4 regions of the Streptomyces sp. NPDC093544 genome follow, and region 4 is predicted to be linked to each of the others. Evidence: riboswitches for the same ligand, from Rfam matches in the RefSeq annotation. Region 4 holds a riboswitch; each other region holds the start of a gene.

Evidence for each region. A riboswitch is a leader RNA that binds a small molecule or an ion and turns the genes downstream of it on or off. The one in region 4 is predicted to bind S-adenosylmethionine.
Region 1: linked by a shared signal. The riboswitch ahead of AB0N66_RS37820 (putative leader peptide) and the one ahead of AB0N66_RS02405 (aminotransferase class V-fold PLP-dependent enzyme) in region 4 are both predicted to bind S-adenosylmethionine.
Region 2: linked by a shared signal. The riboswitch ahead of thrC (threonine synthase) and the one ahead of AB0N66_RS02405 (aminotransferase class V-fold PLP-dependent enzyme) in region 4 are both predicted to bind S-adenosylmethionine.
Region 3: linked by a shared signal. The riboswitch ahead of AB0N66_RS15555 (ABC transporter substrate-binding protein) and the one ahead of AB0N66_RS02405 (aminotransferase class V-fold PLP-dependent enzyme) in region 4 are both predicted to bind S-adenosylmethionine.

Annotation. Positions count from the first base shown of each region.
Region 1 is NZ_JBFBEA010000036.1:69,083-76,738, reverse strand. Features, by position in the region: gene AB0N66_RS37835 (LLM class flavin-dependent oxidoreductase) at 1-568, opposite strand, end outside; gene AB0N66_RS37830 (NtaA/DmoA family FMN-dependent monooxygenase) at 565-1,953, opposite strand; gene AB0N66_RS37825 (LLM class flavin-dependent oxidoreductase) at 1,972-3,216, opposite strand; gene AB0N66_RS37820 (putative leader peptide) at 3,293-3,409, opposite strand; SAM riboswitch class IV at 3,457-3,570, opposite strand; SAM riboswitch class IV at 3,787-3,932, shown strand; gene AB0N66_RS37815 (putative leader peptide) at 3,969-4,034, shown strand; gene AB0N66_RS37810 (glutathione S-transferase C-terminal domain-containing protein) at 4,127-4,906, shown strand; gene AB0N66_RS37805 (peptidoglycan-binding protein) at 4,926-5,618, opposite strand; gene AB0N66_RS37800 (SpoIIE family protein phosphatase) at 5,896-7,656, shown strand, end outside.
Region 2 is NZ_JBFBEA010000007.1:343,769-351,424, forward strand. Features, by position in the region: gene groL (chaperonin GroEL) at 1-1,617, opposite strand, end outside; gene AB0N66_RS13320 (cold-shock protein) at 1,977-2,186, opposite strand; gene AB0N66_RS13325 (MoaD/ThiS family protein) at 2,656-2,931, opposite strand; gene thrC (threonine synthase) at 2,928-4,256, opposite strand; SAM riboswitch class I at 4,274-4,421, opposite strand; gene AB0N66_RS13335 (glucosyl-3-phosphoglycerate synthase) at 4,601-5,575, shown strand; gene AB0N66_RS13340 (trehalose-6-phosphate synthase) at 5,652-7,091, shown strand; gene otsB (trehalose-phosphatase) at 7,088-7,656, opposite strand, start outside.
Region 3 is NZ_JBFBEA010000009.1:110,767-118,422, forward strand. Features, by position in the region: gene AB0N66_RS15550 (ABC transporter permease) at 1-250, opposite strand, end outside; gene AB0N66_RS15555 (ABC transporter substrate-binding protein) at 313-1,935, opposite strand; SAM riboswitch class IV at 2,306-2,415, opposite strand; gene AB0N66_RS15560 (YoaK family protein) at 2,879-3,628, shown strand; gene AB0N66_RS15565 (class I SAM-dependent methyltransferase) at 3,779-4,570, shown strand; gene AB0N66_RS15570 (dihydrofolate reductase family protein) at 4,601-5,197, shown strand; gene AB0N66_RS15575 (lipocalin-like domain-containing protein) at 5,403-6,476, opposite strand; gene AB0N66_RS15580 (hypothetical protein) at 6,972-7,133, shown strand; partial or broken gene AB0N66_RS15585 (transcriptional regulator) at 7,232-7,582, shown strand; gene AB0N66_RS15590 (DinB family protein) at 7,585-7,656, shown strand, end outside.
Region 4 is NZ_JBFBEA010000002.1:15,859-23,514, forward strand. Features, by position in the region: gene AB0N66_RS02395 (cytochrome bc complex cytochrome b subunit) at 1-1,543, shown strand, start outside; gene trpD (anthranilate phosphoribosyltransferase) at 1,700-2,764, shown strand; SAM riboswitch class IV at 2,913-3,029, shown strand; gene AB0N66_RS02405 (aminotransferase class V-fold PLP-dependent enzyme) at 3,217-4,578, shown strand; gene AB0N66_RS02410 (serine/threonine-protein kinase) at 4,649-6,784, shown strand; gene AB0N66_RS02415 (Lrp/AsnC ligand binding domain-containing protein) at 6,816-7,097, opposite strand; gene AB0N66_RS02420 (rhomboid family intramembrane serine protease) at 7,094-7,656, opposite strand, start outside.

The sequences.
Region 1 (7,656 bases), on a different contig from region 4:
CGGCGAGGTCCACCGACTCCTTGCTGGTCGCGCTGCCGTGCCAGACCCGGATTGGCTGCTGGAACGGCCGGGGCCACACCTCGGCCTCGTTCAGCTCGGGGCGGAAGCGGGTCGCGGCGGTCACCTTGTCCTGCCGCCAGATCTGCCGGAACACCTCGTAGCCCTCGGCGTTACGGTCCCACTGGTCCTCGGGCGTGACGTGGAACAGCTCCCGCTGAGCGGTGCCGTTGCCCTTGCCGATGATCAACTCCAGCCGTCCGCCGGACAGATGGTCCAGCGTCGCGTAGTCCTCGTACGCGCGCACCGGGTCCAGGAGGCTGAGCGTGGTGACCGCCGTGAACAGGCGGATCCGGGAGGTGAGCGCCGCGATGTGGCTGAGTACGACGGGCGGCGAGGAGGAGATGAACGGCCGCTCGTGCCGCTCCCCCACGCCGAAGCCGTCGAAGCCCAACTCCTCGGCGAGCAGCGCGTTGTCGATGACCTCGCGAAAACGCGCGTTGGTCGGTTTCCGCACGCCGGTCACCGGGTCCGGCGCGTGCACGATCAGGGTGATGGCGAGGAACTTCATGATGCGACCCGCTCGGCAGGCGCGTCGGCGTCGGGGTGGGCCAGGCCGAGGTGGTCGCGCAGGGTCGTGCCCTCGTACTCCGTGCGGAAGACGCCGCGTTCCTGGAGCAGCGGGACGACGGTGTCGGCGAAGCCGTCGAGGCCGCCCGGAGTGATGTGCGGGACGAGGATGAAGCCGTCGCTGGCGTCCGCCTGGACGAAGTCGTTGATGGTCTCGGCGATGGTGGCCGGGGAGCCGACGAACGACTGACGGTTGCCGGTCTCGATGACGAGGTCGCGGATGGACCACTTGTTGGCGGCCGCGCGCTCCCGCCACTCGCGGGCGGTGGCCAGCGGGTCGCGGTACATCCGTACCTGGGCACGCCCTCGGGCGATGGTGTGCTCGCCCGGGTCCGGGTCGATGTCGGGAAGCGGGCCGTCCGGGTCGTACGCGGACAGGTCGCGGTTCCAGACGAACTCGAGGTGCTTGATGGCGGTGGCGCCGCTGACCTGTTGGCGCCGCACCGCGCGGGAGATCTCCTCCGCCTCGGCGTCCGTGTCACCGAGGACGAAGGTGGCGGCGGGCAGGATCAGCAGCTGGTCGTGGGTGCGGCCGTGCCGGGCCAGGCGCCCCTTGACGTCCGTGTAGAACGCCTGCCCCTCCTTGAGGGTGCTGTACCGGCTGAAGATCGCGTCCGCGCCGGCGGCGGCGAACTCGCGTCCTTCGTCGGAGTCTCCGGCCTGGAAGATGACCGGGCGGCCCTGCGGGCTGCGCGGCACATTGAACTGCCCCTCGATGTCGAAGTGCTGCCCCTTGTGCACGAATGCGCCGGCCTTCGCGTCCCGCAGGAAGGTGCCGCTCCCCTGGTCGGCGACGATCTCGTCCCTGTGCCAGGAGTCGAACAGTTCGTTGGTGGTGGCCAGGAACTCCTTGGCCCGGGAGTACCGCTCGTCCTGCGGGAGGAAGCCGCCGCGGCGGAAGTTCTCACCGGTGAAGGCGTCCCAGGAGGTGACGACGTTCCAGGCGGCTCGCCCGCCGGAGAGGTGGTCGAGGCTCGCGAACTGACGGGCCACCTCATAGGGCTCGTTGAACGTGGAGTTGATGGTGCCGGTCAGGCCGAGATGCTCGGTGACGGCGGCGAGTGCGGTGAGGATGGTGAAGGTGTCGGGCCGTCCGACGACGTCCAAGTCGTAGATCTTGCCGCCCTGTTCGCGCAGCCGCAGGCCTTCGGCGAGGAACAGGAAGTCGAACTTGGCGCGTTCGGCGGTCCGCGCGAAGTGCGCGAAGGAGCTGAACTCGATGTGGCTGCCGGCCGCGGGGTCGCTCCACACGGTGGTGTTGTTGACGCCGGGGAAATGCGCCGCGAGGTGGATCTGCTTGAGCGGCTTGTCCGTTGACTTGCTCATGAGTGAGGTCCCTCCGGCTCAGACGTGGGCGGCGTAGCGGTTGGCGGGGCGGGCGAGCCCCAGCAGCCCGCGCAGGGTGTCGGCCTCGTACGAGTGCCGGAAGGCGTTGCGGCGCTGGAGTTCGGGGACCAGACCCTGGGTGATCGCCGGGAGGTCGTGGCCGGCGACGGCAGGACGCAGCCGGAAGCCGGTCAGCCCGGACTGCTGCAACTCCTGCAGAAGGTCGGCCAGTTGTACGGGGGTGCCGGTGAACACCCGTGCGTCGCTGGTGTACGGATAGCCCGCGAGGGCGTCGAGACGCTCTCGCCGGTCCACCGCGGCGGTGGGGTCGTTGTCCAGGAACACCACCAGGTCACCGAAGAGGTTCAGCGGCTCCTCGGCGCGCCCGGCCGCCTCCTGTTCGGTGCGGACCGCGGCGATGATGGCACGCGCCTCCTCGACGTCGTGCGGAGTGACGTATCCGATGTCGGCGCTGCGACCGAGCAGCCGGAACGGCGCGCCCCCCGCGGACCCATGGGCCAGCGCGGTGACCAGGGGCTGACCCTGCGGCGGACGGGGCGTGATCGAGGGGCCCTTGACACTGAAGTGCTTGCCCTCGAAGTCGATGTAGTGGAGTTTGTCGCGGTCGACGAAGCGGCCGGTGGCGACGTCCCGGATCTCCGCGTCGTCCTCCCAGCTGTCCCACAGCCGGCGCACCGCCTCGACGTAGTCGCTGACCTCGTCGAAGAGATCGACGATCAACTCCTGCAGGGCCGGGGTTTCCAGGTCTTCGATACGGAGCTCCGGGAACGTACGGCGGCCGAAGTGAGCGGCCTCGTATCGCCGCGCGGACGCCTGCACCCGCACGCCCGCGCGGCCGGTGCTCACATAGTCGAGAGTGGCGATGGCCTTGGATATATGGAAGGGCTCTGTATGTGTGGCCACTACGGTCGGCACCAGCCCTATGTGGCTGGTCAGCGGTGCGACGCGGGCGGCGATGAGGACGGCGTCGAGTCGGCCGCGTACCTGGTCGGTGCGTGCGTCCGGTTCGCTGAGTCGCGCGGACTGCGGACCGAGCCCGTCCTCGATGGTCACGAAGTCGAGCAGGCCGCGCTCGGCCTCGGTGATCAGGTCGGTCCAGTACGAGGCGGTGAACAGATCGTGGGGGCGGGACACCGGTTCCCGCCAGGCGGCCGGGTGCCAGCCCGCGCCGTCGAGGGCGACAGCCAGGTGCAGTGCGGCGGGAGAAGAAGAGGAAGAGGGCGACGACGTTGACGAGGACACGAAAGGGGTGCCTTCCTGATCGACCGTATGAGATCGCCGGGCCTCGACTGAGAGGGTGCGGCGGCGGGGTGACAGGTCAGGGACGACAGAGCGCGCCGGCCACGCGCTGAAGGTCGATGTGCGGCCGGGAGTACAGGTGCACGCGAGGGCGCGGGGCGAGAACCAGGACAAGAAGACGGGGCACGGTCTGCATGTCCGTCACCTCCGCCCTTCCGGCTCGGCGGGCTGGAGGCCGCGCCGGCATCGCGCTTGCGGAACCCGGGGCGGGTACCGCCTGGTCGTCACCTGGAGCACCCCGCCGCGGAGGAGGGTTGCCGGTCAGCAAGCCAGGGCTTGACGCTGACGCTCATAACCTGCTGGGGACGTTACGGGAGGCCACAGCGGTGCGCAATGCCCAGGGATCATGCTCGTTCTCACATCGCAATGCGTCCTCAGCAGGGACAACCACCGGGCCGCGCAATCTGTTCCGCGCTGCCCGTTCGGCCTGATGCACGCCGGATGACCACCTGGTGAGACTGCGCCGCAGGCCTTCTTGACGGCCTCACGGAGCGCACCGACACTGACGGGGACGGTCACGATTGTCAGCGCCCTTCGGGCAGGTTCTTCCTGTCCGTGAGGTCAACAGCCCCGGCTCGCTGGCAGGCAACCCTTCCACCGCGACGGGGTGCCCCGGGTGACGACCGGGTTCCGCCGGTGCGGCGGGACAAGCGTGGTCTCGCGTCTCGCGAGCCCCGAGTGTGGGACAGGTGGGAATGGCCAACAGCGGTTTGACGAGGCGCCTGCACATCGATTTGTTGCGTGTCTCCAGCGCCTACTAGTCCGAGCGATCCGGACCGGTACGTAGCGCAGTCACTCCGTTCCGCCGCGGTGCCCACAAGGTGGCCGTGGCCTCCCCATCCCATGGAGAGTCATGTCCGAGACAATCTCGCACGCCTCAAACACCGGTACCTCCAGCACATGTACCTCAACTCCGTGCGTCCCCGGCTCACTTGACGCGGTCCCTCACCCCCGGATCACCGCGACACCGTCCGCACGCCCGCACCGCTTCCGCAGCCGTATCGGAGTCGGTCTCGCCGGCGGCTTCTACCCGGCGCCGCACCGGTACGAGTTGTATCTGTCCGCGCATTGTCCCCTCTCGCTGCGGGTCTCCATCACCCACGGCCTGCTGGGTCTCAAGGACTCGGTCGCCACCACACTCCTGGCGCTCCCCGCCGACACCCCCTCCGCGTTCGTCTCACTGCGCGGGGCGTACGAGGCCACCTGGCACCACTACGACGGTCCGCTGACCGCCCCCGCGCTGTGCGACCGGTGGAGCGGACGCGTCGTCAGCAACCACACGCCGGACATCCTGCGCGATCTCGGCGACCTCTTCGCCGACCGGGCCGGATCCTGTCACTCCCCGCTCCGCCCGTCGGAACTCGCGGCGGACATCGACGCCCTGCGCGACCTCCTCGACCGTGATGTCACGCCGAGTGCGCCGTCGGCGGAACGGTCGGCGGCTCTCGACCTGCTGAACCGTCAACTCGCGTCTGGTCCCTACGCGTTGGGCAAGGAACTGACCGCGGCGGATGTGGACCTCTGGGTCGCCCTCGTCCAGCTCGAAGCGGAGCACGACCTCTCCTCATACGCACTCCTCCAGGACTATGTGCGACGTCTCGACGCCCACCCGGCCTTCCAACGACAGCTGTAGCCGCAAGCAGGAATGCTCGTCACGTACGGGATTCCAGGGCGGCCCGGGTGTCGTTGCCGTAGACGCCCGTCTCGTCGCCCCGGATCCCGTACCACAGCTGGAAGCGGGCCACGGCCACGGTGAGCGTGGGGTCGTAGGTGCCGCTCGTGGCGCCGCTCTCGTACACGTCCGGGATATCGAGCAGCCGTTCCTGGAGCTCCGTCACATCGGGGCCGCTGTCTCCCTCCCGGAGGGTGCCGGTGCCGTCCGGGTCGGCGGCACCGGAGGGGGCCTGGTCGACGGGTGCCGTGGCGGAGGGGACGGCGCCGGCCTGTGGTCCGCCGTCACCGTCACTCCCGGGCAGCAGCATTGCCAGGGCGAATCCGGTCAGCGCGGCCGCCGCCACCGCGCCGACAACCGCGGCTCGGCGCGGGCCCGTGGCGTGTCCGTGCGCATGGCCGAGTTCAGGCCCGGGCGGTGTTGCGGGCCTCGTCTCCCCGCCGGCGGCATAGTTCTCGCCGGCTATGGTGGGCGGCAGCTCCTCAGTCTCACCCTGGTGCGCCGACGATAATCTGATCGACTCATAGCCTTCGTCCGGGCCGACACCCTGCTGATCCTCACGGAACTCCCTCACCAGTTCCGCGAGGGCCTCCGTCCGGCGGCGTTGCTGGACGTAGGTGGGTACGAGCGCCGGGCGGCGCACAGGCTGCTCACCTTCGGGCGGTATCGACACACTGCTCTCCTTCCGTGCGCGCGGTCTCCCGCCATCCCCGTGGAGAGATACGGAGGCACCGGCACGGGAGTTCAACCGACGCCGACGACCTCGTCGTCGCCGGACGGAAGAACTACGCGCAAACGCGGAACGTCACCCGTTCTGGTCACTGTCCGTAGTTCTGGCCGTCTTCCGCACATCCCGCCGTGCGACGAGCCAGCGCCCGCGCGACAGTCGTACAACGTGAAGAATGGGTGCAAGGGGGTAAGACCACCTTCGGGAAGCGGAGAGGGTCGCGGTGGGTACGAGCAAGGAACGGGATGTGCCGGCCCGGCAGCGCCTCGACATGGCGGACGCCGTGCCACTGCTGCTCGACGCCCGTATGACGGTGACCAGCTGGCCCGCGGACGCCGAACGGCTGCTGGGATACCCGGCCGGCGAGGCACTGGGACGGCTCGCCGCCGACCTGCTGATTCCCGAGGACGCGGCACGGCTCCCGGAGCTGGCCGAGGGGTGCAGCGGTGACGGCGGCTGGGCGGGCCTGCTGTCCGCGCTCCACCGGGACGGGCACCCGCTGAAGCTGATGGTGCGGGCGGTCCCCCTACGGCCGAGCGAAGGCCCGGCACGCTGGGTGGTGCTGCTCGCCGACCTGGCCGACGGCCCCGGCTGGCACATGAGCCGCTCGTTGCTGGAGCGGATCACCGCCGGTTCCCCGGTGGGCATGGCGATCGTGGACACGGACCTGCGGTACGTGTGGTCGAACGAAGCGCTGGAGCAGTTCGGCGGAGACCCGGCCCCGCAACGCCTGGGTCGACGGCTCGCCGATGTGCAGCCGGGCCTCGACGCGGAGCGGATCGAGGCGCAGATGCTCAGGGTGCTGGCGACCGGCGAGCCGGTGGTCGCCTACGAGCACGTGGGCCGCGTACGCTCCGCGCCGCACCGCGAGACGTCGCACGCCATGTCGTTCATCCGTTTGGAGGACGACGACGGTAACCCGATAGGTGTCTACTACACCGTCGTCGACATCGGCGAGAGCTACCGCGCCCGACGGCGGCTGGCGCTGCTCGACCGGGCCGGCGAGCACATCGGCCGCAGCCTGGACGTCATGCAGACCGCGCAGGAACTGGCCGATGTCGCCGTGCCGGGGCTGGCCGACTTCGTCGCCGTGGACCTGCTGGAATCCGTACTCAAGGGCGGGGAGCCGGCCCCCGGTCCACGGAGCGACGCGGACACGGTGCCGCTGCGGCGCGCCGGGCATCGGTCGGTGCAGGGTGGGGTCCCGGAAACCGCTGTCGAGATCGGCGAAGTGGCGTCCTACAGGGCGGGGTCTCCCCCGATCAGATGTCTGACGGACGGCGAGTCCTGGCGCGAGGAGCGGCTGGATCCGCAGGCCAGGGAGTGGACCACGAGCGCCCCCGGGAGCCGGGCCGCCTCCTTCCTCGATCTCGGGCTGCACAGCGTGATGATCGTGCCCATCCGCGCCCGCGGCGTCACTCTGGGCATCACCACGTTCTTCCGGCGCAGCCGCCAGGATCCTTTCGACGAGGACGATCTCGGCCTGGCCGAGGAGTTCGTCGGCCGGGCAGCCCTGTGCGTCGACAACGCCCGCCGCTACACCCGCGAACGCGACGCGGCCCTCGTGCTGCAGCGCAATCTGCTCCCCCATCGCTTCCCCGACCAGGACGCGGTGGAAGTCGCGGCCTGCTACCGGCCCGCGGACGAACTGACCGGTCTCGCCGGGGACTGGTACGACGTGATTCCGCTTTCCGGGGCGCGGGTGGCCCTGGTGGTGGGCGAGGTGGTCGGCCACGGTATCGACGGTGCCGCGGCCATGGGGCGGCTGCGGGCCGCCGTACAGACCCTCGCCGACCTGGACCTGACGCCGGAAGAGGTGCTGGCCCACCTGGACGACCTGGTCAGTCGCGCCGCCCGGGAGGAGGGCACCGGGGCCGACGACCGTACGAGCGGCATGCAGGCGGTCGGCGCCAGCTGTCTGTATGTGGTGTACGACCCGGTGAACGGGCAGTGTTCGATGGCGGGCGCGGGCCATCCCACGCCT
Region 2 (7,656 bases), on a different contig from region 4:
CATGTCACCGCCCGGCATACCGCCCGGAGCGCCGCCGGGGGCGGCCTTCTCCGGCTTGTCGGCGATGACGGCCTCGGTGGTGAGGAACAGCGCGGCGATGGAGGCGGCGTTCTGCAGGGCAGAGCGCGTGACCTTCGCCGGGTCGATGATGCCTTCGGCGATCATGTCGACGTACTCACCGGTCGCGGCGTTCAGGCCGTGGCCGACGGGCAGGTTGCGCACCTTCTCGACGATGACGCCGCCTTCGAGACCACCGTTGATGGCGATCTGCTTGAGCGGGGCCTCCAGGGCGAGCCGCACGGCGTTCGCGCCGGTCGCCTCGTCACCCGTGAGCTCCAGCTTCTCGAAGACCGAGGAGGCCTGGATGAGGGCCACGCCACCACCGGCGACGATGCCCTCTTCGACGGCCGCCTTCGCGTTGCGAACGGCGTCCTCGATGCGGTGCTTGCGCTCCTTGAGCTCGACCTCGGTGGCGGCACCGGCCTTGATGACGGCCACGCCGCCGGCCAGCTTCGCCAGGCGCTCCTGGAGCTTCTCGCGGTCGTAGTCCGAGTCGGAGTTCTCGATCTCGGCGCGGATCTGGTTGACCCGGCCGGCGACCTGGTCGGCAGAGCCGGAGCCGTCGACGATCGTCGTCTCGTCCTTGGTGATGACGACCTTGCGGGCACGGCCCAGCAGGTCGACACCCGCGTTCTCCAGCTTGAGGCCGACCTCCTCGGAGATGACCTCGCCGCCCGTGAGGATGGCGATGTCGCCGAGCATGGCCTTGCGGCGGTCACCGAAGCCCGGCGCCTTGACGGCGACGGACTTGAAGGTGCCACGGATCTTGTTGACGACCAGCGTCGACAGAGCCTCGCCCTCGACGTCCTCGGCGATGATCAGCAGCGGCTTGCCCGACTGCATGACCTTCTCCAGGAGCGGGAGCAGGTCCTTGACACTGGCGATCTTCGAGTTGGCGATCAGGATGTACGGGTCGTCCAGGACGGACTCCATACGCTCCATGTCGGTGGCGAAGTACGCCGAGATGTAGCCCTTGTCGAAGCGCATACCCTCGGTGAGCTCAAGCTCCAGACCGAAGGTCTGGGACTCCTCGACGGTGATGACGCCTTCCTTGCCGACCTTGTCCATAGCCTCGGCGATGAGCTCGCCGATCTGGGTGTCGGCGGCGGAGATGGAGGCCGTGGAAGCGATCTGCTCCTTGGTCTCGACATCCTTGGCCTGCTCAAGGAGGGCACCGGAGACGGCCTCGACGGCCTTCTCGATACCACGCTTGAGGGCCATCGGGTTGGCACCCGCGGCTACGTTGCGAAGGCCCTCGCGGACCAGCGCCTGCGCCAGAACGGTCGCGGTGGTCGTACCGTCGCCGGCGACGTCGTCCGTCTTCTTGGCGACTTCCTTGACCAGCTCAGCGCCGATCTTCTCGTACGGGTCCTCGAGCTCGATCTCCTTGGCGATGGAAACACCATCGTTGGTGATCGTGGGGGCGCCCCACTTCTTCTCGAGGACGACGTTGCGGCCCTTGGGACCAAGGGTGACCTTGACGGCGTCGGCGAGCTGGTTCATCCCGCGCTCGAGACCGCGCCGCGCCTCCTCGTTGAACGCGATGATCTTGGCCATGTGAAGTGGTCCTCCCGGACTGGGGTGGATTGCTCCGGACCGCGCCCGCGCCCGCGACGGACGGCCTGCGTGCCTCGTGGTTCCTTGCCCCACTTGGCCTGCGGGCCTCACTGACCCGGTCCTCGTTGTCACTCTCACCTGCAGAGTGCTAACGCCAATGATTAGCACTCGCCCCTACCGAGTGCAAGCGACTCCGGAAGATCCCCAGGTGGGGCGGGGGGCGCGCACGGCGCGAAGAGAGGTGAGAGGGACAGGCCGACGGAGGCGCGGACGGGCGGGCAGGCCGAAGGGCCCGCATCCCCTGGCGGGGGATGCGGGCCCTTCGTCACGTCGAACAGAACAGTCAGTCGGCGCGTGCTTCAGCTGCTGGTCGCCAGCCGGACCATGTCCGCCTGCGGCCCTTTCTGGCCCTGCGAGATCTCGAACTCGACCCGCTGGCCCTCTTCAAGGGTGCGGTAGCCGTCCATCTGAATCGCGCTGTAGTGGACGAATACATCCGCACCACCGTCGACCGCGATGAAGCCGTACCCCTTCTCCGCGTTGAACCACTTGACGGTGCCCTGAGCCATGCCTAACTCCCCTATTACTGGCCCTTGCACAGGACCGCACTTCGCGGGCCCGGGTCATACCTCACCCCCCAAAGATTGGGGGTGTGCGCCGGAACGCGTCGACCGCGGCTGAATGTATCTGTCCAACTGCCCTCTGCAACAGGTCAATCGGACGAGAATTCTGGGCACGACCGATCGGGAATATGCGGAGAATTCGCAAAGATTCAGGGCAAGTCGGGCCCCGTAAATGCCATAAACGGCTCAAAAAGGCGGGGCACTTTGGCTACTTCTTGTCGGGCATCGGGCAAGGACTCATATGCGCCCGGCATAAAACCAACTCGAAGGCGAAGCAGCTTCCCCAACTGTACCGCGCTCAACCATACAGAATTGCCCCCTCCGCTTCTCTCACGGAGGGGGCAATTCGATGAACTCTCAGTGATTGCAATTACCCAAGGTAACTACAATCACCGTACGTGACGGCGGATGACGGTCAGCCTCCGGCGACGGCCGGAATGATCGAGACGCCCGCACCGTCCGGCGTCGCCGTCTCCAGGCCCTGCTCGAAGCGGACGTCGTCGTCGTTCACGTACACGTTGACGAAGCGGCGCAGCTTGCCCTGGTCATCCAGGACGCGCGCGGCGATGCCGGTGTGGTTCTGCTCCAGGTCGGCGATCACCTCGCCGAGGGTGCCGCCCTCGGCCGACACCTCGGCCTTGCCGCCGGTGTAGGTGCGCAGGATGGTGGGGATGCGGACGTTGACGCTCATGACGCGAGGCCAGCCTCTCGGAAGGAGTCCAGGTTCGGGCGGATGGTCGCGGTGAGCCCGGTGTCCGAGGCCACCGCGTCCAGGGTCTTGAGACCGTCGCCGGTGTTGAGGACGACGGTGGTGAGGGTCGGATCGAGCAGACCGTTCTCGATCAGCTTCTTCGCCACACCCACCGTCACGCCACCCGCGGTCTCGGCGAAGATGCCCTCCGTCTGCGCGAGGAGCTTGATCGCGTCGACGATCTGCTCGTCGTTCACGTCCTCCACGGCGCCGCCGGTACGCCGCGCGATGTCGAGCACGTACGGCCCGTCGGCCGGGTTGCCGATGGCGAGCGACTTGGCGATGGTGTTCGGCTTCTGGGGCCGTACGACGTCGTGGCCGGCCTTGTAGGCCACCGACACCGGCGAGCAGCCCTCCGCCTGGGCACCGAAGATCTTGTACGGCTTGTCCGCCACAAGGCCGAGCTTGATCAGCTCCTGAAGAGCCTTGTCAATCTTCGTGAGCTGGGAGCCGGAGGCGATCGGGATGACCAGCTGGTCGGGGATCTGCCAGCCGAGCTGCTCACAGATCTCGTACGCGAGGGTCTTCGAGCCCTCCGCGTAGTACGGCCGCAGGTTGACGTTGACGAAGCCCCAGCCCTCGCCGGCCGGGTCGCCGATCAGCTCGGAGCAGAAGCGGTTCACGTCGTCGTAGTTGCCCTCGATGCCGACGAGCTCCCCGCCGTACACCGCGGCCATGACGATCTTGCCCTGCTCCAGGTCGTGCGGGATGAACACACAGGAGCGGAAGCCGGCGCGGGCGGCGGCCGCGCCCACGGCGCCCGCGAGGTTGCCGGTGGAGGAGCAGGAGAGGGTGGTGAAGTCGAAGGCGCGGGCGGCCTCGATGGCCTGGGCGACGACGCGGTCCTTGAAGGAGTGCGTCGGGTTGCCGGAGTCGTCCTTGACGAAGAGCTTGCCGGGGGTGACGCCCAGCGCGCGGGCCAGGTTGTCGGCCTTGACGAGCTTGGTCCAGCCGGGGTTGATGTTCGGCTTCTCCGCGACGTCCGCCGGGACCGGCAGGAGCGGCGCGTAACGCCAGATGTTCGCGGGGCCCGCTTCGATGCGCTTGCGGAGGTCCTCGGTCTCGTAGGCCGAGAAGTCGTACGCGATCTCCAGCGGCCCGAAACACTCCTCGCAGGCGAAGAGCGGACCGAGCGGTACACGGTGTCCACACTCGCGGCAGGAAAGCGCGGCGGCGGGGCCCAGATCGACGGAGTTCGCGGAATCCGGGGAGGTCACGGTGTTCGTGGTGTTTGCAGTGGTGCTTGCAACTGTCTGCGCAGCCATGGAGGCGAGGCCCTTTCTCCTCATCTTCCTCACGACGCACTTCGCCGTGAGACGGATTTGGCACCTTCCCGAGCCGGGAGCCTCACCACGTCGACGTGACAAGAACCAGCTGGAGGGTTGCCGGGGCTTCAACGGGCCGTATCCCTCTGCCCCTCTGGATGAGCGGTATTCAGTTGTGCGCTGAGCGACCCCCGACATGCGATGGTCATCAGCGTTGTTCAAGACTGTAACCGAAGGCCTGGATGGTGGAGAGAGCCGTCCGAACCGCGAGATGCCAGCGACACACCAAACGCTGCCGCGGCGACGGGCACAAGCATCCCAATGAACGCAAGGGAGAGCCGCACGTGCTTGAAGACGTCGAGCGCTGGCTGAGCACGCGCTCCTGGTCCGTGACTGACCGGCCGCTCAAGAAGCTCATAGCCGCGAAACGATCCACCAACTCCACGGTGAGCGTGGTCCTGCCCGCGCTCAACGAGGAGGCGACGGTCGGCGAGATCGTCTCCATCATCCGCCGCGACCTGATGACTCGCAAAGTCCCCCTCGTCGACGAGATCGTCGTCATCGACTCGGGCTCGACGGACCGCACCTCCGAGGTCGCCGCCGCCGCCGGTGCCCGGGTCGTTCACCGGGACGAAATACTCCCCCGCATCCCGGCCGTGCCCGGCAAGGGTGAGGTCCTGTGGCGGTCACTCCTCGTGACGAGCGGTGACATCGTTTGCTTCATCGACGCGGACCTCAAGGAGTTCTCGTCGGACTTCGTCTCCGGGATCGTGGGGCCGCTGCTCACCGATCCGGGCGTGGACCTGGTCAAGGCGATGTACGACCGCCCGCTGAACCTGCCGGGTGAACCCACCTCCGGCAGAACTGCGGCCGGTCAGGGCGGTCGCGTGACCGAACTGATGGCCCGCCCCCTGCTGAACATGCACTGGCCGCAGCTGGCCGGCTTCGTCCAGCCGCTCGGCGGCGAGTACGCGGCCCGCCGCACCCTCCTCGAACAGCTCCCGTTCCCCGTCGGATACGGCGTGGAGCTGGGCATGCTCGTCGACGCGCTGCACCTGGTGGGCCTGGACGCGCTCGCCCAGGTCGACGTCGGCGTCCGCAAGCACCGGCACCAGGACGGCCAGGCGCTGGGCCGGATGTCCGCCGCGATCTATCGCACCGCACAGCTCCGGCTCGCCCGCGGCCACCTCATCCGGCCGGCCATCACCCAGTTCGAACGGGGCGAGTCCGGCTTCGAGCCGCGCACGTACTCGGTCGATACGGAGGAACGGCCTCCGATGTCGGAAATCTCGGAGTATCAGTCACGCAAAGCGGCGTAATCCGTCGGCGGTATACGTCTCCGCGGCACCCCGTCCGTACGTTTGAGCGTTTCCGGGCCGGGCTAGATTGAGGCGTATGGCTTCCACGGCTTCGACTGCTGCTTCCACGGCATCCCCGCAGGGCTCCCACCGGATCCTCGTCGCGTCCAACCGCGGCCCGGTCTCCTACGACGTGCGCGAAGACGGCGAGCTACAGGCCAAGCGCGGCGGCGGCGGCCTGGTCTCGGGCCTGTCGGCGATCGGCCCGGACGCGGGCGCCCTGTGGGTGTGCTCGGTGCTCGGCGACGGGGACCGCGAGGCGGTACGGCGCGGGGTCGGCGAAGACGGCGTACGGATGCTGGACATCGACGCCGAGGTGCACGCGGACGCCTACAACGGGATCGCCAACTCGGTGCTGTGGTTCGTCCACCACATGCTCTACCAGACGCCGCTGGAGCCGGTCTTCGACGTGGAGTTCCGGCGCCAGTGGGCGTCGTACGAGGCCTACAACCGGGCCTTCGCGCGGGCGCTGGCCGACGAGGCTGCCGAGGGCGCCGTGGTGGTCGTACAGGACTACCACCTCACCCTGGTCCCCGGCATGCTGCGGGAGCTCCGCCCCGACCTGCGGATCGGGCACTTCTCGCACACGCCGTGGGCGCCGGTCGACTACTTCCGCATGCTCCCCGACGACATCGCCGAGCAGGTGCTGCGCGGCATGCTCGGCGCGGACCGCCTCGGCTTCCTCACCCACCGCTGGGCGTCCGCGTTCACCGCGTGCGCGCAGGAGCTGGTCGGCGGCCTCGGTGACACCCGCGTCGGCGTGCACGGGCTCGGCGCGGACGCGGACTTCCTGCGCAAGCGTTCGCACGAGGCGGATGTCGCCGACCGGATGGCCACCCTGCGTGAGCAGATCGGGGCGACGGCTGAGGGGGCGCCGCGGAAGGCGATCGTGCGGGTCGACCGCACCGAGCTGTCGAAGAACATCGTGCGCGGACTGCTGTCCTACCGGCAGCTCCTGGAGGACCAGCCGGACTGGCGCGAGCGGGTCGTGCACGTCGCCTTCGCCTACCCGTCCCGGCAGGACCTCGCCGTGTACCGCGACTACACGGCCGAGGTGCAACGGGTCGCCGACGACATCAACTCCACCTACGGCACACCCGGTTGGACCCCGGTCGTCCTCCACGTCAAGGACGACTTCGCCCGCTCCCTCGCCGCGTACCGGCTCGCCGACGTGGCCCTGGTCAACCCCATCCGGGACGGCATGAACCTCGTCGCCAAGGAGGTGCCGGTCGTCTCCGACGAGGGGTGCGTGCTGGTGCTGTCCCGGGAAGCGGGGGCGTACGAGGAGCTGGGCGAGGACGCGATCGTGGTGAACCCGTACGACGTGGTCGGCACGGCGCGGGCGTTGCACGAGGCGTTGTCGATGGGGGCGGGGGAGCGAGCGGAGCGCACGAAGCGGCTCGCTGCCGCGGCGACTGCGCTGCCTCCGGCGCAGTGGTTCCTGGAGCAGTTGCGGGAGTTGGAGGGCAGGCCCTAACCGAGCCGCGCCGCCAGGGCCCTCAGCAGCTGCACGACTCCCGCCGGGCCGTCCACCACCAGGTCGGCCCGCTCCGCCAGTTCCGTGACCTCCGCGCTGCCGCTGCACACCAGGAGGCCCGGGATGCCTTCGGCGCGGAGCTTGTCGACGGCGGCGAAGGCGGGGAGGTCACCGAGGTCGTCCCCGGCGTAGAGGACGGCTTCGGCGGCGGTCTCGCGGACGTGCGCGAGGAGGGCAACGCCCTTGTCCATCCCCGGCGGGCGGAGTTCCAGAACCATGCGGCCCGGCTCGACGATCAGGCCGTGCCGGCCGGCCAGGTCGGTGAGGGGCTCGCGCAGGGCCTCGAACGCCGCCTGCGGGTCCGCCGCGCGACGGGTGTGGACGGCGACGGCCCGGCCTTTCTCCTCGATCCAGGTGCCCTTCCAGGCGCCGACCGTGTCGAGAAGGCCCGGCAGCTCGGCGCGGACGGCTGCGACGCCGGGGTGCGGGGCGGGGGCACTGACCGTGCCGCTCCGCGCGTCCCAGCGCTCGGCGCCGTAGTGCCCGAGCACGACCAGGTGCTCCA
Region 3 (7,656 bases), on a different contig from region 4:
TTCCGAAATCACCGCGCACCGCGTTGCCGAGATGGTCGGCGTACTGCACCAGCACCGGTTTGTCGAAGCCGTACTCATGCCGCAGTGCGGCGATCTGCGCCGGATCGATCTGGCCCGAGTCCGCTCCGGCGCCGGCCATCGCCGAGACCGGATCACCGGGCAGATAGTTCAGTATGAAGAACGACACCGTGTAGGCCGCCCAGAGCACCCCGAGTGCCTGTGCGAGACGCTTGATCACATAGCGACGCATTCCCTGCTCACCTCCTGCTGCCGACGACCCGATCGGACGCTCCGTCGCGCATCCACCGGTGGCTAGCCGATCCAGGTGTCGTGCAGCTGGATCCGGCTGGAGGCATCGAAGTTGAGGTTGTGCACCTTCTTCGCCACCCCCAGCTGGGTCTGCAGCTCCACCACGGGAATGACGTAGGCGTTCTGCACGATCAACTGCTGTGCCTGGCCGACCAGTTCCTTCCGCTTGGCCGCGTCGGCCGTTGCCGCCTGCTGGGTCAGCACCGTGTCCAGCGGGCCCGTCGGCAGGTGGTAGAGGTTGGCCAGCTTGGTGGAGTACTGGGTGCGCAGGATGTCCGGGTCGGCGCGGGTCAGGTTGCCCCACGACGCGTCGAAGTCGCCGGACTGCAGCACCGTGGCCAACTGGGAGGTCTGCGTCTCCTTGAGCACCACGTCGACTCCGACGGCCTTGAACTGCTGCTGGATCAGCTCCAGCGCCGGCTGGTTGGTGGCCGCGTTCGCGAACCACCTGACGGTCAGGCTGAGCTTGGTGCCGTTCTTCGACCTGATGCCGTCACTGTCGACCTTCCAACCGGCCGAGTCCAGCAGGGACTTCGCCTTCGCCGCGTCGAAGGCCAGGTCGGAGCCCTGGTCCGCGTAGTCCGGTGTGGTGTACGCCAGGATGCTGGTCGCCGGCCTGGTGCCGGTCGGGTACACGGTGTCGACGATCTGCTGCCGGTCGATGGCGAACAGGAGTGCCTGACGCACCTTCGCGTCCTTCAGCAGCGGGCGTGAGTTGTTCAGCGCCAGGTTGAACACCGCACCGGGATTGGCCCGCCGTTGCAGGTTCACCTGGCCGCCCGTGAGTGCCGCCTCGTCGGCCTTGCCGACGCTGCTGATCGCGTCCACCTGACCGGACTGCAGGCTGCCGGTGCGCACGCCCGATTCGGGCACCACCTTGAACACCAGCTTGTCCAGGTACGCCTCGCCCTGTTTGGTCCACAGCGACGAACCCCAGGCGTACTTGCTGCGCTTGGTCAAGGTGATCGCCTGGTTCTGCACGTAGCTCTGCAGCGTGAACGGCCCGGACCCGACCACACCCTTGCTGCACTTCTCCTGCGGGCTCCGCTTCGCGCTAGCCGACGACTCGATACCCAGTGAGTGCGTCGACGTGGCCTGGAGGAACTGCGCGTTCGGCTGCTGGAACTTGACCCGCACCGTGAGCGGATCGACCGCGGTGGTGCTGTCCACGCCGCTCAAGTACCCCTGGGCCAGCGTCCCCAGGGCGCCGAGCTTCGGCACCGCGTCGAAGTTGTCCTTGACCACCTGCGCGGTCAGCGGTGTCCCGTCGCTGAAGGTGACACCCGATCGCAGGTGGAAGGTGAACGTGGTCGCGTCGGAGCTGATGTCCCAGCTCTTCGCCAGCCACGGCACGATCTTGCCGGTCTTGGGATCCTGGTCGGTCAGGGAGTCCACGATCTGGCGCAGGGAGTAAATGGTCTCGTTGCTGCTCACTTGCTGCGGATCCACGCAGCCCACGTCGGAACCCACCGCGAAGGTCAGGGTGCCACCGGACTTGGCCGGGCCGCTGTCGCTGGTCGAGCTGTCGCTGCTGCTCGACGTGCAGGCGCTCAGCAGGAGGCTGCTTGTCACAAGTGCGGCGAGTGCCGCCCACCGGGTAGGTCGGGAATCCGGACGCGATATCACGGAATGGGTTCTCCTACTCCAAAGTCACCGCGCACGTGCCTGTGCGGACCAGGGCGATGCGTGGCGGAAATGCTCGGAAGGTGCCAAAGGGGAAGGGTGCCGACGAAGGCGTGACAGCGCCGCGGGCTCCGACAGCGCTGTGGGAGCCCGCGGGGAGTTGCCTGCGGGTGTCAAAGCCGTCGGCGAACGTCACTCAGGACGGCGGGAGGCAAGGACGCAATCAGCCGTGACACAGACAGCTGGTGAAGAGCTGCAGGTCGATGTGGCGACGGCGCGACAAACCGGAGAACACCGCAGCGGCCGCGATCGAGGCACTCAGATCACTGCTGTGCCGCACGCTGGTCCTCCCCATCTCAGGCCCGATCAACGGGCCACGCGCTTGCGGGGTCGGTGACCCTGCCGGGCTTTCACCTGGAGCACCCCACCGCGGTGGAGGGTTGCCGGTCAGCGAGCCAGGGCTTGACGCTAACACTCAATGCCGCTTGAAACGTTAACGAGCGTCGCCATGATCCGTCAATGGCGACAGGGGAGTTGGACAACGCTCGGCAGGACGGATCGAACCGCGCAGGGCTCGGGAACGGCTGGCCGAACTCGCCTGACCAGGTGCCGGCCGGGGCCCGAGGCGCCCTGACTCAAGAAGTCGCCCGCACTGGCTGTTTTATCGATCCGGATGGCCTTCCTAGATTTTTCCTGAAATCTGGGTATGGTTTCGCCCAAATATGTGGCTTTACCCCAGATGTGGTCACATCCTGAACGCAGGAGATAAATGTGTACCTAGCAACTAGTCGGGGCGAGTTCCTGACTCTGGGCGCTTGGAGGGAAAGGCATGCAATGGAGCAGCCTTCAAAACACCCACGGCCGGCGGGCCCGACTCGAACGTTCTCGGGACATTCAACCCGTCCCCCCGACTTTGCCGGTCCGCGGCGACAGGGGAGCCGAGCCCGTGGATGACCGGCGTGTGGACCTGGCCGCCGCTTACGCGGCGCCAGAACTATTGGCGATTCGAGACCGGCTGCTTGTCGCTCTGGCGTTCTCGTCAGGCGTCTTCGAAGCGATCTGCTTTCTCTCCTTCGGGAAGGTCTTCACGGCGTTCCAGACCGGAAACCTGGTGTTTCTCGGCCTTGGAGTAGCCGGCACGAGGCCGCCTGCCGGCCCGGATCCCGTTCGCGTGGTGATTTCACTTGCCGCGTTCGCCGTGGGGGCCGCGCTGGCAACTCGGATCCTGACCGCGTTCAACGGCGACCAAGAGATGGAGGACTCCGAGGTCTTCGAAGCATGGCCGCGTCGTGTCTCCATCGCGCTCTGCGTCGCGACGGTGGCGCAGGTCGGTTTCCTCGTCGTGTGGATGGCGACGTCTCCGTCGAGCCTTGTGTCCAACATTCTGGTCGCCCTCAACGCCTTTGCGATGGGCCTGCAGATGAATGCCGTTCGGTCGCTCCATGTGCCGGGCATCTCCACCACGGCGGCTACGGCCACCTTCATCAGCTGGATCTCCGGTATCTCGACCTGGACTCTCAAGCCCGCCGCGGCGCGCCGCCTGACCGGGGTCCTGGTGGGCATGGTGGCCGGCGCCTTCGTCGGAGACTGGATGCTCAGCCACGCGCACACCTACGCGCCGGTGCTGCCAGTGGTCGTGATCGCACTCGTCATCGTGATCGCCTCCGTGGCGATGAAGCAGAAGCCCGCGCGATAGCGCCCGACGAGCGGATCCCCTCCACCGTGTCGATACGGCCGACGCGATGGCCGTCCCGGCTCGGGCCGATCGGCACGGTGGCGGGGGTCCGACTACTTCCCGTTCCCCCGGGCCCGCCCGCAACGGTCGGCCGTACCGCACAATGGTGCGATGATCGACGGCACTTCGCGGACAACAGCCCAGCCGCCGCCCCGGTTGATCAAGGACGACGAGCTGACCGACCATTCCGTCGTGGCCAACAGCACCATGAACCGCGGACGGGTTCTGACAGGCGTCAACAGCTACACCCGCGAACTCGGCTTCGCCCCCACAGAGTTCCTGAACGGCAGCGACAGCGACCATGGCTCCGTGCCGTCCTGGCTGGACCTGTGCAGCGGAGAAGGGTTGGCCCTCCGCGAAGCAGCCCAGCGACTCCCGCAAGCCGCGTTGACCGGCGTGGACCTGGTGGGCCCGCGGCTGCGGACAGCGCTGCCCGACGGCCTCGAACTCATCACCGCGGACCTCGGCCGTTGGTCCCCAGGGCGCCGCTACGACCTGGTCACCTGCGTCCACGGACTGCACTACATCGGCGACCGGCTCGCCCTCCTGGAACGGGCCGCCTCCTGGCTCACCGGCACCGGCCTGCTGGTCGCCCACCTCGACCCTTCGACGCTGCGGCGGCCCGACGGCGGTGACGCTTCCCGGCCGGTCCTGGCCGCGCTGCGTGCTGCCGGTTTCCATTACTCGGCCCGTCACCACCGCCTCAGCCTGCGGGGCGGCCGCCGCATCGCCTTGCCCTTCACCTACCTCGGCGCCGACCCCCACGCCGGCCCCAACTACACCGGCCAGCCGACCGTCGCGTCGTACTACCGCCCCCGTTCGGAGAGCCCTCGTGCGGAGGCGACAGGTGATGCGGAAGGGCGCGATGACTTTCCAACGGCGCGGCAGTCTCCACTGCCGTAACCCCTGGCGTGAGGAAGAGGAGCGAGTCCCGTGCGCATAGTGATCAGCGAATTCATGAGCCTGGACGGCGTAGTACAGGCACCGGGTGGACCCGATGAGGACATCGAGGGTGGCTTCGCTCACGGCGGTTGGACTCACCCGTTCTTCGATCCGGAGGTGGTGGGCGGCGCCTTCGCCGACGCACTGAACAAGGCCGACGCGCTGTTGTTCGGACGCCGCACGTGGCAGTCGATGGCCGCGGCGTGGCCCGAACGTGGCGGCGATCCGTTCGCCGACCGGATGAACGGCATCCCGAAGTACGTGGTTTCCCGAACGCTGGGTGATGACGATCTGACGTGGACCAACACCAGGCGCGTCCCCGGCGATGAAGCCGTCGCCCACATCCGCAAGCTGCGCGAGACGGACAGCGGCGACCTGTTGGTCATGGGGAGTCCCACACTCGTACGCACCCTCCTGCGCGAGGGCTTGGTCGACGAACTCCGGCTCATGATCATGCCGGTGATCCTCGGCGGAGGTAAGTCGATCTTCCCCGGCGACGGTGTGCTGCGCACGCTCGAACTGGTCTCGACCGTCACCAGCGGCACGGGCGTGAACGTGTGCACCTACCGCCCGGTCGTCAGGGGGTAGGCCGGGAGGCGCCATGTAGTCATCACCGTCATCACCGGAGAGGGGTCACACTCCAGGCCGAGGACGGGTCGACCCCGCCGGTCTGCTGCCGGCCGCGTCTCCAGCCGTACGCCGGGCATCGCTCGGCCGCGGTGTCCGGCGCGCGCGGCCGGACACCGACGAGGAACGCGCCAACCAGCCCGGCACCCGACAGCAGTACCCCGCCTCAGTGCTTTCCGAAGTACATGAGTTCCCACAGAGCCGGTGCGCTTACGCTGTCTACTGCCTCGCCGTTTGTGAAGTGCTCGACGGTTACTTGGCCGGTGAAGCGCATGTAGGCGCCGTTGAATCCGGCGAGCCGGGCGAGGAGCCGCTTCGGCCCCTTGAGGGTTTCGATCATGCGGTTCTGAACGATGGTGTTCTCGCGGTGGAAGGTGACCCGGAAACCTTCGCCGCTCTCGGGGGTGGCCTCGTAGTCGAACACGATGGTGTTGGCGACCGGCTTCCCGGTGATGGGGTCGGGGTGTTCGTCTGACTTGGTGAAGCGGACCAGGTTGGCCTGGTCGGCGAGGATCTTGCCGTTCTTGGCGAGCATGAAGATGGGGACTTCCGCGGAGCCGTACTTTTTCTCGGCGGTGATGTAGGAGGCGATCACGGCGTAGTCGCCTGCCTCGGCGCGCGCCCAGTACCAGTGGTGCATGAGGCGGGCCATCTCGGCGTCGCCCCAGTTGTGGTCGTGATAGCCGGTGCCCGTCCGGGTCTCGGTCGTGCCGTCGATGGTGAGGGTGGCCTCGACCCGGCCCTGAGGGACGGAGGGCAGCCAGGCGAAGTATTTCTGCTTTTCCTCGCCGAACGTGATGTGCCCGGTCTCCGGCCGCCAGGAGGGGACCTGTCCGGTGAGGGTGATGTCGGCGACGACGCCGTCGATGTCCGCGTGGATGCGGTAGGTGTGCAGGTCGCCGGTGATGCGGTTGTCGCCGATACGGACGTCGCACCGGTCGGTGGCGAAGTCGTGGTCGTCCGGATGCTCCGGCGAGGTCCGTTCGATGTGGGTGCCGTCCGGCCGGTCTAGCTCGATGGTGACCACCGGTGCGGGCGGCTGGTTGACGCCCTTGCCGACCCGGAAGTCCTTGATCATGAAGTTGATCACCAGGGTGGATCCGTCGTCGAGGACACAGTCGAAGTACCACCACTCGAAGGTGCCTGGGCCCCCGGGGCGCGAGCGGAAGCCGTCCTCCCAGGGCGCGATCTCGTCCTTGGCGAGCCCCAGACGCTGGTAGTCGGCCGGCCGATCCGCCATGCGGCAATCCTCGGTGCGAGACATCGTCGCCTCCCTTTCCTTCTGCAGTCGTGTTGCGAGTTCACGGTTGGTATCGGCTCATCCGATGCCGACGATGACCCTTTCCCGTGGCCCGTCCACGTTCGGCGTAGTCCTGAGGCGTCGGCGCTGGTGGAGAGGGTGATCGGTCCGACCGATCACGGCTCCACAAACAGAGGTATCAGGGGTGCATGAGGGCGCCGTGTTGCGACTCCCCACCCCCGCCCCCGACGGCGGACGCAGCTGACGTGCGCTAGAAATCGAACACATGATTGAATTACGGCATGGCGCACCAAGGAGGCTCGATGCCGCGCGCCGCAGTGAGGGAGCGTGCCGACCGCAACCAGCACCCGGATCAGAGCCCGACGCGATCATCCGGAACCGTGACCAAACCGTACGAACGAGGCTGCGCCGATGTCCGCACCATTGCCTGTGACCGTGGCTCCGCCCTCGCCGAAGGGCGGTCGCCGAGTTCGCGTGAACGGCGAGAGCCTAGGGGTGGCGTACAGCCTTGAAGACCTCTCCGAGTTCCTGCGCCGTGCGGGCCTGGACATGGACCCGGCGGCCGCCGCGGCGTCGCCGCTCATCGACTGGCGAGGCGTCGGGCCGGAGTCCTGGAGCTCCGAGCCCCGCAGCTGACCGATTGCACCGATTTAGTGAGCGAATGGACCCCTTGGGGGATGAGGTGGGTGGCTGGTGCTCTTATGCATCCGCGGGCTGTCGGAATTCGGGACGGGGCGATCGTGAAAGAGGACGAGGTGACGGTCGAGTACGTGAAGGCGATGTACTCGAAGTTCGTCTCCACGATGGGGGAGTCGAACTACAACCGGGAGTTGTACCGCCCGGACTGGATGCACCTGATCCGCTCCCAGGCCTTCGCCAACCTCTGGATGAAGGCCTACAAGGCGTACGACGAGGGGCTCATGGTGGTCCGCGCGATGGGCACCGACGAGCTGCATGTGAGCGGAGACTGGCGCAGTGTCTTCCCTGAGGGCCGCGGCGTCTCCGAAGTGAAGATCAAGGACACCTACACCGTCGGCAGGGACACTGATCCGGCAGCCGCCGACGCGCGAAGGAGTGTCCAGTGACCGTGATCCCGCCCCGGCTGGCCCCGTTGCTGGAACAGTTCGACTTCGCTCAGGAGCGGCTCCTCGGCCGTATG
Region 4 (7,656 bases):
CGGCCTGGCCAAGACCAACATGCGCAAGATCTTCCCGGACCACTGGTCCTTCATGCTGGGTGAGGTCTGCCTCTACAGCTTCATCATCATCATCCTCACGGGTGTGTATCTGACGCTGTTCTTCCACCCCTCGATGAACGAGGTGGTGTACGACGGCAGCTACGTCCCGCTGCAGGGCCAGCTGATGTCCGAGGCGTTCAACTCGACCATGCACATCTCCTTCGATGTGCGCGGTGGTCTGCTGATCCGGCAGATCCACCACTGGGCGGCGCTGATCTTCCTCGCCGGCATGTTCGTGCACATGATGCGGGTGTTCTTCACGGGTGCGTTCCGCAAGCCCCGTGAGGTCAACTGGATCTTCGGTTTCCTGCTGTTCGTCCTGGGCATGTTCACCGGCTTCACCGGCTACTCGCTCCCGGACGACCTGCTCTCCGGTACCGGCGTCCGCTTCATGGAGGGCGCGATCCTGTCCGTGCCGATCGTGGGCACGTACCTCTCGTTCTTCCTCTTCGGCGGCGAGTTCCCGGGCGGCGACTTCGTGGCCCGCTTCTACTCGATCCACGTCCTGCTGCTGCCGGGCATCATGCTCGGCCTGGTGGTCGGCCACCTGATCCTGGTCTTCTACCACAAGCACACGCAGTTCGCGGGCCCCGGAAAGACGAACAACAACGTCGTCGGCATGCCGCTCCTGCCGGTCTACACGGCCAAGGCCGGAGGCTTCTTCTTCCTGGTCTTCGGTGTCATCACGGTCATCGCGGGGATCGCGTCGATCAACCCGATCTGGACCATGGGCCCCTACCGCCCGGACCAGGTGTCGACCGGCGCTCAGCCCGACTGGTACATGGGCTTCTCCGAGGGTCTGATCCGCTTCATGCCGGGCTGGGAGATCAACCTCTGGGGTCACACGCTCGTCCTGGGCGTGTTCATCCCGCTGATCATCTTCCCGCTGGTCCTGGTCGCGATCGCGGTCTACCCGTTCATCGAGTCCTGGGTCACCGGCGACAAGCGCGAGCACCACATCCTGGACCGCCCGCGCAACGTCCCGACGCGTACGGCCTTCGGTGTCGCGTGGATCACCTGGTACATGGTCCTGCTGATCGGTGGTGGAAACGACCTGTGGGCCACGCACTTCCACCTGTCGATCAACTCGATCACCTGGTTCGTGCGGATCGCGTTCTTCGTCGCGCCGGTCCTCGCGTTCATCGCCACCAAGCGGATCTGCCTCGGTCTTCAGCGCCGTGACCGGGACAAGGTGCTGCACGGCCGCGAGTCGGGCATCATCAAGCGCCTGCCGCACGGTGAGTTCGTCGAGATCCACGAGCCGCTCAGCCAGGAGGCTCTGCACACGCTCACCGCGCACGAGCAGTACCAGCCGGCCCAGATCGGCCCGCCGGTCGACGAGAACGGTGTCGAGCGCAAGGTGAAGGGCGCGCAGAAGCTGCGTGCCAAGCTCAGCAAGGGCTACTACGGGGACGACAGCCAGATCCCCAAGCCCACCGTCGAGGAGTACAAGGAGATCACGAGCGGCCACGGCCACCACTGATCGCCTCAGCGTTCCTCGCTGATCGCCACGGCTGGAGCCCCGTCCATTGCATGGACGGGGCTCTTTGCCGTCTCCAGGGCTGGATAGGGTGGACTCACCCGTACGTACCCGGGTCGAGTCCACCCGGGTACCTCTCTGAGAACCCCAGGAGCGACCATGAGCGCTGTGAACCCCGCTGGAGGCGACACCGCGGCGGACCGTTCCTGGCCCAGGTTGCTGAACGGCCTGCTCGACGGCCGTGACCTGAGTGCGGACGACACCGCCTGGGCGATGAACCTGATGATGCGCGGTGAGGCGACCGACGCACAGATCGCCGGGTTCGCGGTGGCGTTGCGGGCCAAGGGAGAGACCGTCGAGGAGATCACCGGGCTCGTACGGATGATGTACGAGCACGCCAATGTGATCGAGGTGCCGGGGAAGACCGTCGACATCGTCGGTACGGGTGGTGACGGGGCCAAGACCGTCAACATCTCCACCATGTCGGCGATCGTCATCGCCGGGACGGGCGCGAAGGTCGTCAAGCACGGCAACCGGGCGGCTTCCTCGGCGTCCGGCGCGTCCGACGTCCTTGAGAAGCTCGGGGTCAATCTGGAGCTGACGACCAAGCGGGTCGCGGAGGTGGCCGAGGAGGCCGGGATCACCTTCTGCTTCGCGGTGAAGTTCCATCCGGCGCTACGTCATGTGGGCGCCGCGCGTGGGCAGTTGGGCATCCGGACGGTCTTCAACGCCCTCGGTCCGCTGACGAACCCGGCACGGGTGAAGGCGCAGGCGGTCGGCGTCGCGGACCCCCGCATGGCGCCGATCGTCGCGGGCGTCTTCGCCGAGCGCGGCAACTCCTCGCTGGTCTTCCGCGGCGACGACGGGCTCGACGAGCTGACCATCACGTCCACGTCCCGGGTGTGGGTCGTACGGGACGGAAAGGTCACCGAGGAGACCTTCGACCCGAGGGACGTCGGTATCGACCTGGTCCCGATCGAGGCACTACGGGGCGCGGACTCCACGTACAACGCGGACGTGGCGCGCCGGCTCCTCGACGGCGAGAGGGGGCCGGTGCGGGACGCGGTGCTGCTGAACTCGGCGGCGGCCCTGGTGGCCCTGTCGCCGGGTGACGGATCGCTCGCGGACCAGATCCGCGCGGGGATGACGAAGGCCGCGGAGGCCGTCGACTCGGGGACGGCCAAGCGGACGCTCGAGCGGTGGGTGGCCGCGACCAACGCGTAGCGCCTGCGGCGGTACGGCGGTCACCAATCCGTAGTGCCCTCGGCGAGCCCGCCGGGTGGGGCCGGGCCAAGGCGCCCGGCCCCTTTCGCGTTCCGGGATCCGGACACGGGTTGCGTCGTCTCGATCGGTTCGACTAGGTTTTTCGGCAGGTCATGAGTGACAGTCATGAGGCCCCGGCCGACTGTCCGGCAACCCTCCGTCCGTGGCGGGGTGCCCCGGGTGAAGACCAGGCCGTAGGCAGCGAGGTCTGCGGCAAGCGCGGACCCCTCGCCCTCTTTTGAGCGGTAAAGGCCCAGGGGTCCTGGTCATCGAGGGAGCCTTCTGTGAGCAAGCGAATGCGATAGGGCGTCGAGCCCCTTTTCCGCCTATCCCTTTCACCTTTTGCCGCGCTGAGCGCCACTTCCATGGACCGGCTCGCGCGGTGATTTCCCTGCGTCTCACAGGAGTTCGCCATGTCTGTCTCCACCGTTGCCGCCGCCCAGACCGTTTGTACGCCTCTGCCCGTGTTGGGGCGAGATGTCACCGTCCCGCTCGTCACCGGTGGCGAGGTCTCGTACGCCGCCCTCGACTACGCCGCCAGCGCCCCGGCCCTCCAGCGTGTGTGGGACGACGTGGCCGCGTACGCCCCCTATTACGGCAGCGTGCACCGCGGGGCCGGGTACCTGTCCCAGCTCTCCACCGACCTCTTCGAGAACTCCCGCACCACCGTCGCCGAGTTCCTGGACTGCCGTGACGGCGACCAGGTCGTGTTCACCCGGTCGACCACCGACTCGCTCAACCTGCTCGCCGCCGCCCTTCCGGCCGACTGCCAGGTCTTCGTCTTCGAGACCGAGCACCACGCCTCGCTGTTGCCCTGGCGGGACGCGCGGGTGACGTACCTGAACGCCCCGCGTACGCCGCAGGAGGCCGTCGCGACCCTGGAGCACGCGCTCAGCCACCGCGACCCCCACGGTCCCGCCCTCGTCTGCGTCACGGGCGCCTCGAACGTCACCGGTGAGCTGTGGCCGGTGCGTGAGCTGGCCGCCGCCGCGCACGCGCACGGCGCGCGCATCGTCCTCGACGCCGCGCAGCTCGCCCCGCACCACCCGGTGTCGGTGCGCGACCTCGACGTCGACTGGGTCGCCTTCTCCGGGCACAAGCTGTACGCCCCCTTCGGCTCCGGTGTCCTCGCGGGCCGCTCCGACTGGCTGCTCGAGGCCGAGCCGTACCTGGCGGGCGGCGGCGCCAGCCGCAAGGTGTCGCGGCGTACGGACGGGGGCGTGGACGTGGAGTGGCACGAGAGCGCCGCCCGGCACGAGGCCGGCTCGCCGAACGTGATCGGGGTCTACTCGATCGCGTCCGCCTGCAAGGCGCTCACCGAGGCGGGTTTCGACACGCTCGTCGCCCGCGAGCAGCAGCTGATCGAGACGGTCCGCGCGGGTCTCGCCGAGGTGCCCGAGGTCAGGGTCCTCTCGCTCTTCGGCGACGACGCCCCGCGTGTCGGCGTCATCTCCTTCGTCGTCGAGGGCTGGAACAGCTCGCACTTCGCGGCCGCGCTGTCCGCCGAGTACGGCATCGGAGTGCGCGACGGCCTGTTCTGCGCCCACCCGCTGGTGCGCACCCTCCTCGGCAGCGACCCGCAGACCCAGGGCGAGTGCGGCGCCCCCGAGGCCGCGCCCGGCGAGAAGTCCCTCAACGCCATCCGCGTCAGCTTCGGCGCCGGCACGCCGGACGAGCACGTCGAGCGTTTCGTGCGCGCGGTCAAGGAGCTCGTCCGGGACGGCGCGAAGTGGAACTACCGCACGGAGGACGGGCGTTGCGTCCCGGCGGTGTGATCGCCTGACAGGAGCACGGCGTATACGCTCCCCTTCGGCGGCCGTACGGCGAACAGGGGAGTCACGGGGAGTGCAGGCGCTGCGGGAGACGGATCCACGGCGGATCGGTCCGTACGAGGTGCTCGGGCGGCTCGGCGCGGGCGGCATGGGCGAGGTCTATCTCGCCGAGTCCCGGGCCGGGCTCCGGCTGGCCGTGAAGGTGGTGCGGGCCGAGCACGCGGAGGACCGCACCTTCCGCGCCCGGTTCCGCCAGGAGGTGCGGGCCGCGCAGACCGTCGGCGGGACCGGGACGTACACCGCGCGGGTGGTCGATGCCGACCCCGAGGGCGAACGGCCTTGGATGGCAACGGAGTTCGTCGACGGGCCGAACCTGCGCGACGCGGTGCTCGACGGCGGGCCGCTGCCCGAGGACGCGGTGCTCACCTTCGCGGCCGCACTGGGCGAGGCCCTCGCCGCGATCCACGCCAAGGGCATGGTGCACCGCGACCTCAAGCCGTCCAACATCCTGCTGGCGCCGGACGGTCCGCGAGTCATCGACTTCGGGATCGTACGGGCGCTGGAGGCGACGGCGATGACCCGCACCGGCACCCTGGTCGGCTCGGTCGGATACGTCTCGCCCGAGCAGATCCGCAACGGCTCCGAGGTGGGGCCGCCGAGCGACGTCTTCGCGCTGGGCGCCGTGCTCGCGTACGCGTCGAGTGGCCGCGAGCCCTTCGGGGAGGGCCAGGACTCGGTGATCCTGCTGCGCATCGTGACGCGGGACTTCGATCTTTCCGGGGTTCCTGCGCGTGTGCTTCCGCTCGTCGAGGCCTGTCTGCGGGAGGAGCCCGGGGACCGGCCCACCCCCGAGGAAGTGGTCGAGGCCGCCGGACACTCGGCCGCCTCCCTGCGGGCGGCTCTGCGGCCGGGGTGGCTCACCTCCGCACCGGCGACGGTCGCGGGGGACGAACGGTGGCTTCCGGAGCGCGAGTCGGGCGAGGGAGAGAGCCGGGTCGAGTACATCGCCCCGGCGACGGTCACGGGCGCTTCGGCGCCGGACCGCATACCGGAACCCCAACGGCGTTCGCGGCGGGGGCTGTTGACGGCTGTCGCGGGTGGGGCGGTGGTTGCCGCCACCGGGGGAGCCGGCTGGGGGCTGTGGCGGCCCGGGCGGGAGAGCGGAACGCAAGGAGCCGGGTCCCCGGAATCCCCTCAGACCGCGTCCGCGGCGGGCGTGGAGAGTCCAGCCGCCCTCGCCTGGCAGTACGACGCCGCCGGGCTCGGCGGCATGTACGGACCTTGCGTCGCCATGTCGCCGGACGGCGAAGTCGTCTACCTCGGGGACGCGAACGGCAAGCTGCACGCCCTGTCCCGTGCGGGCGGGCGGCTCTGGGCGGTCGCGCTCGGCGAGGAGGTGTCGACGCCCGTCGTCACCGCGGACGGGATCTTCTGCGTCGCCTGGGACCAGGAGAGGGTACGGCGCCGGCTGTGCGCGGTGAACGCGAACGGCAAGCTCATATGGACCAAGACCGTCGGCGAAAACGGCTACAACCCGCCGGTTCTGGCGGGTGAGGGCGTGCTGGTGGCCACCGGCGACACCGACGAGGGAGGGCTCCGCTGCTACGCGGCCGACGGCTCCGTGCTGTGGAACGCGTCCACCCCCGCCGGTCCGAACGGCACCCCCTTGGTGGCGGGTGACGTGATCTACACAGGCACCTTCGGCGACCACCTGGTGGCCCTGAACGCCGACGACGGCACCAGGATCTGGTCGGTCCCCGCGGGCCTCGACGTCGGCCGGCCGGCGCTGGTCGGCGACATCCTCGTCGCCGAGTCGGGCGGAGAGACGACCCGGCACGCGTTCAGCCCCGACGGTGAGCTGCTGTGGGAAACCCAGGGGGAGGGCAGCGGGCCGATGGTCGCCGGGAACCGGTCGCTTGCGATCACCACCGGGCAGGGCACCGTCGACGCGATCAAGGCGGCCGACGGCTCCACCGCGTGGACGTACGAGATCGGCGGCGACTGGCTGCCGGGACCGGTGGTGGCCGGAGATCGTATCTATGTGCGAAGCGGGCTCGTCCTGTGCGCCCTGGGCCTGGACGGCAAGCCGCTGTGGAGCGAGGCACTCGGCGCCTCCACCGGCGACGACCAGCACAGCCCGGTGCTCAGCGGCAGTCGCCTCTACGTTCCCTCGGGGGGCGGCATCGCCGCGGTGGACGTCAGCGCCTGACAGCCGGGGCTTCGCGTTCGGCCGCGGCCTCTCAGCCGTCGAGCCCGATCGCGAACGCCGCCTCCAGGTCGTGCTGGGAGTACGTGCGGAACGCGACGTGGGTGTCCGTGCCCTCGACGCCCGGGATCTTGCTGATCTTGCCGGGGATGACGTCCGCCAGGTCGTCGTGGGCCTTCACACGGACCATCGCGATCAGGTCGTAGGTGCCGGTGACGGAGAAGACCTCGCTGACGCTGTCGAGGGCGGCGATCGATTCCGCGATCTCGGGGATCCGGTCCACGCTGGTCTTGATGAGCACGATCGCGGTGATCACGGCTGGTTTTCTCCCTCGGGGGCCGCGGCTGGGGCTTTCACTCTAGTCGTCCGGCCGAAACGCACCCACGCGTAGACGAAGCCGAGGGAGAAGCCCACCAGGTGGGCCAGATAGGCGACGCCGGGGCCGGTGGAGGCGCGGCCCGCCGCCAGCCACTGCAGGGTCACCCAGAAGGGCAGCACCACCCAGGCCGGGAAGCGCAGCGGCAGGAAGAAGAGGAACGGGAAAAGACTGGTCACCCGGGCCTTGGGGAACAGGTACAGGAACGCGCCGAGCACCGCGGAGATCGCCCCGGAGGCGCCGACCAGGGTCTGCTGGGACTCCGCGTTGGCGACCGCGTAGCCCAGCAGGGCGAGACAGCCGCAGCCCAGATAGAAGAGGGCGAACTCGACGTGGCCCATCCGTTCCTCGGTCATCGTCCCGAAGACGTAGAAGAAGAGCATGTTGCCGAGGAGATGGAGCCAGCCGCCGTGGATGAACAGGGCTGTGGCGAGGGTGAGCGCCGCACGCGGGTCTCCGGTGAAGAGTTCCGAGGGCACCACACCCCAGCGCCGGAAGT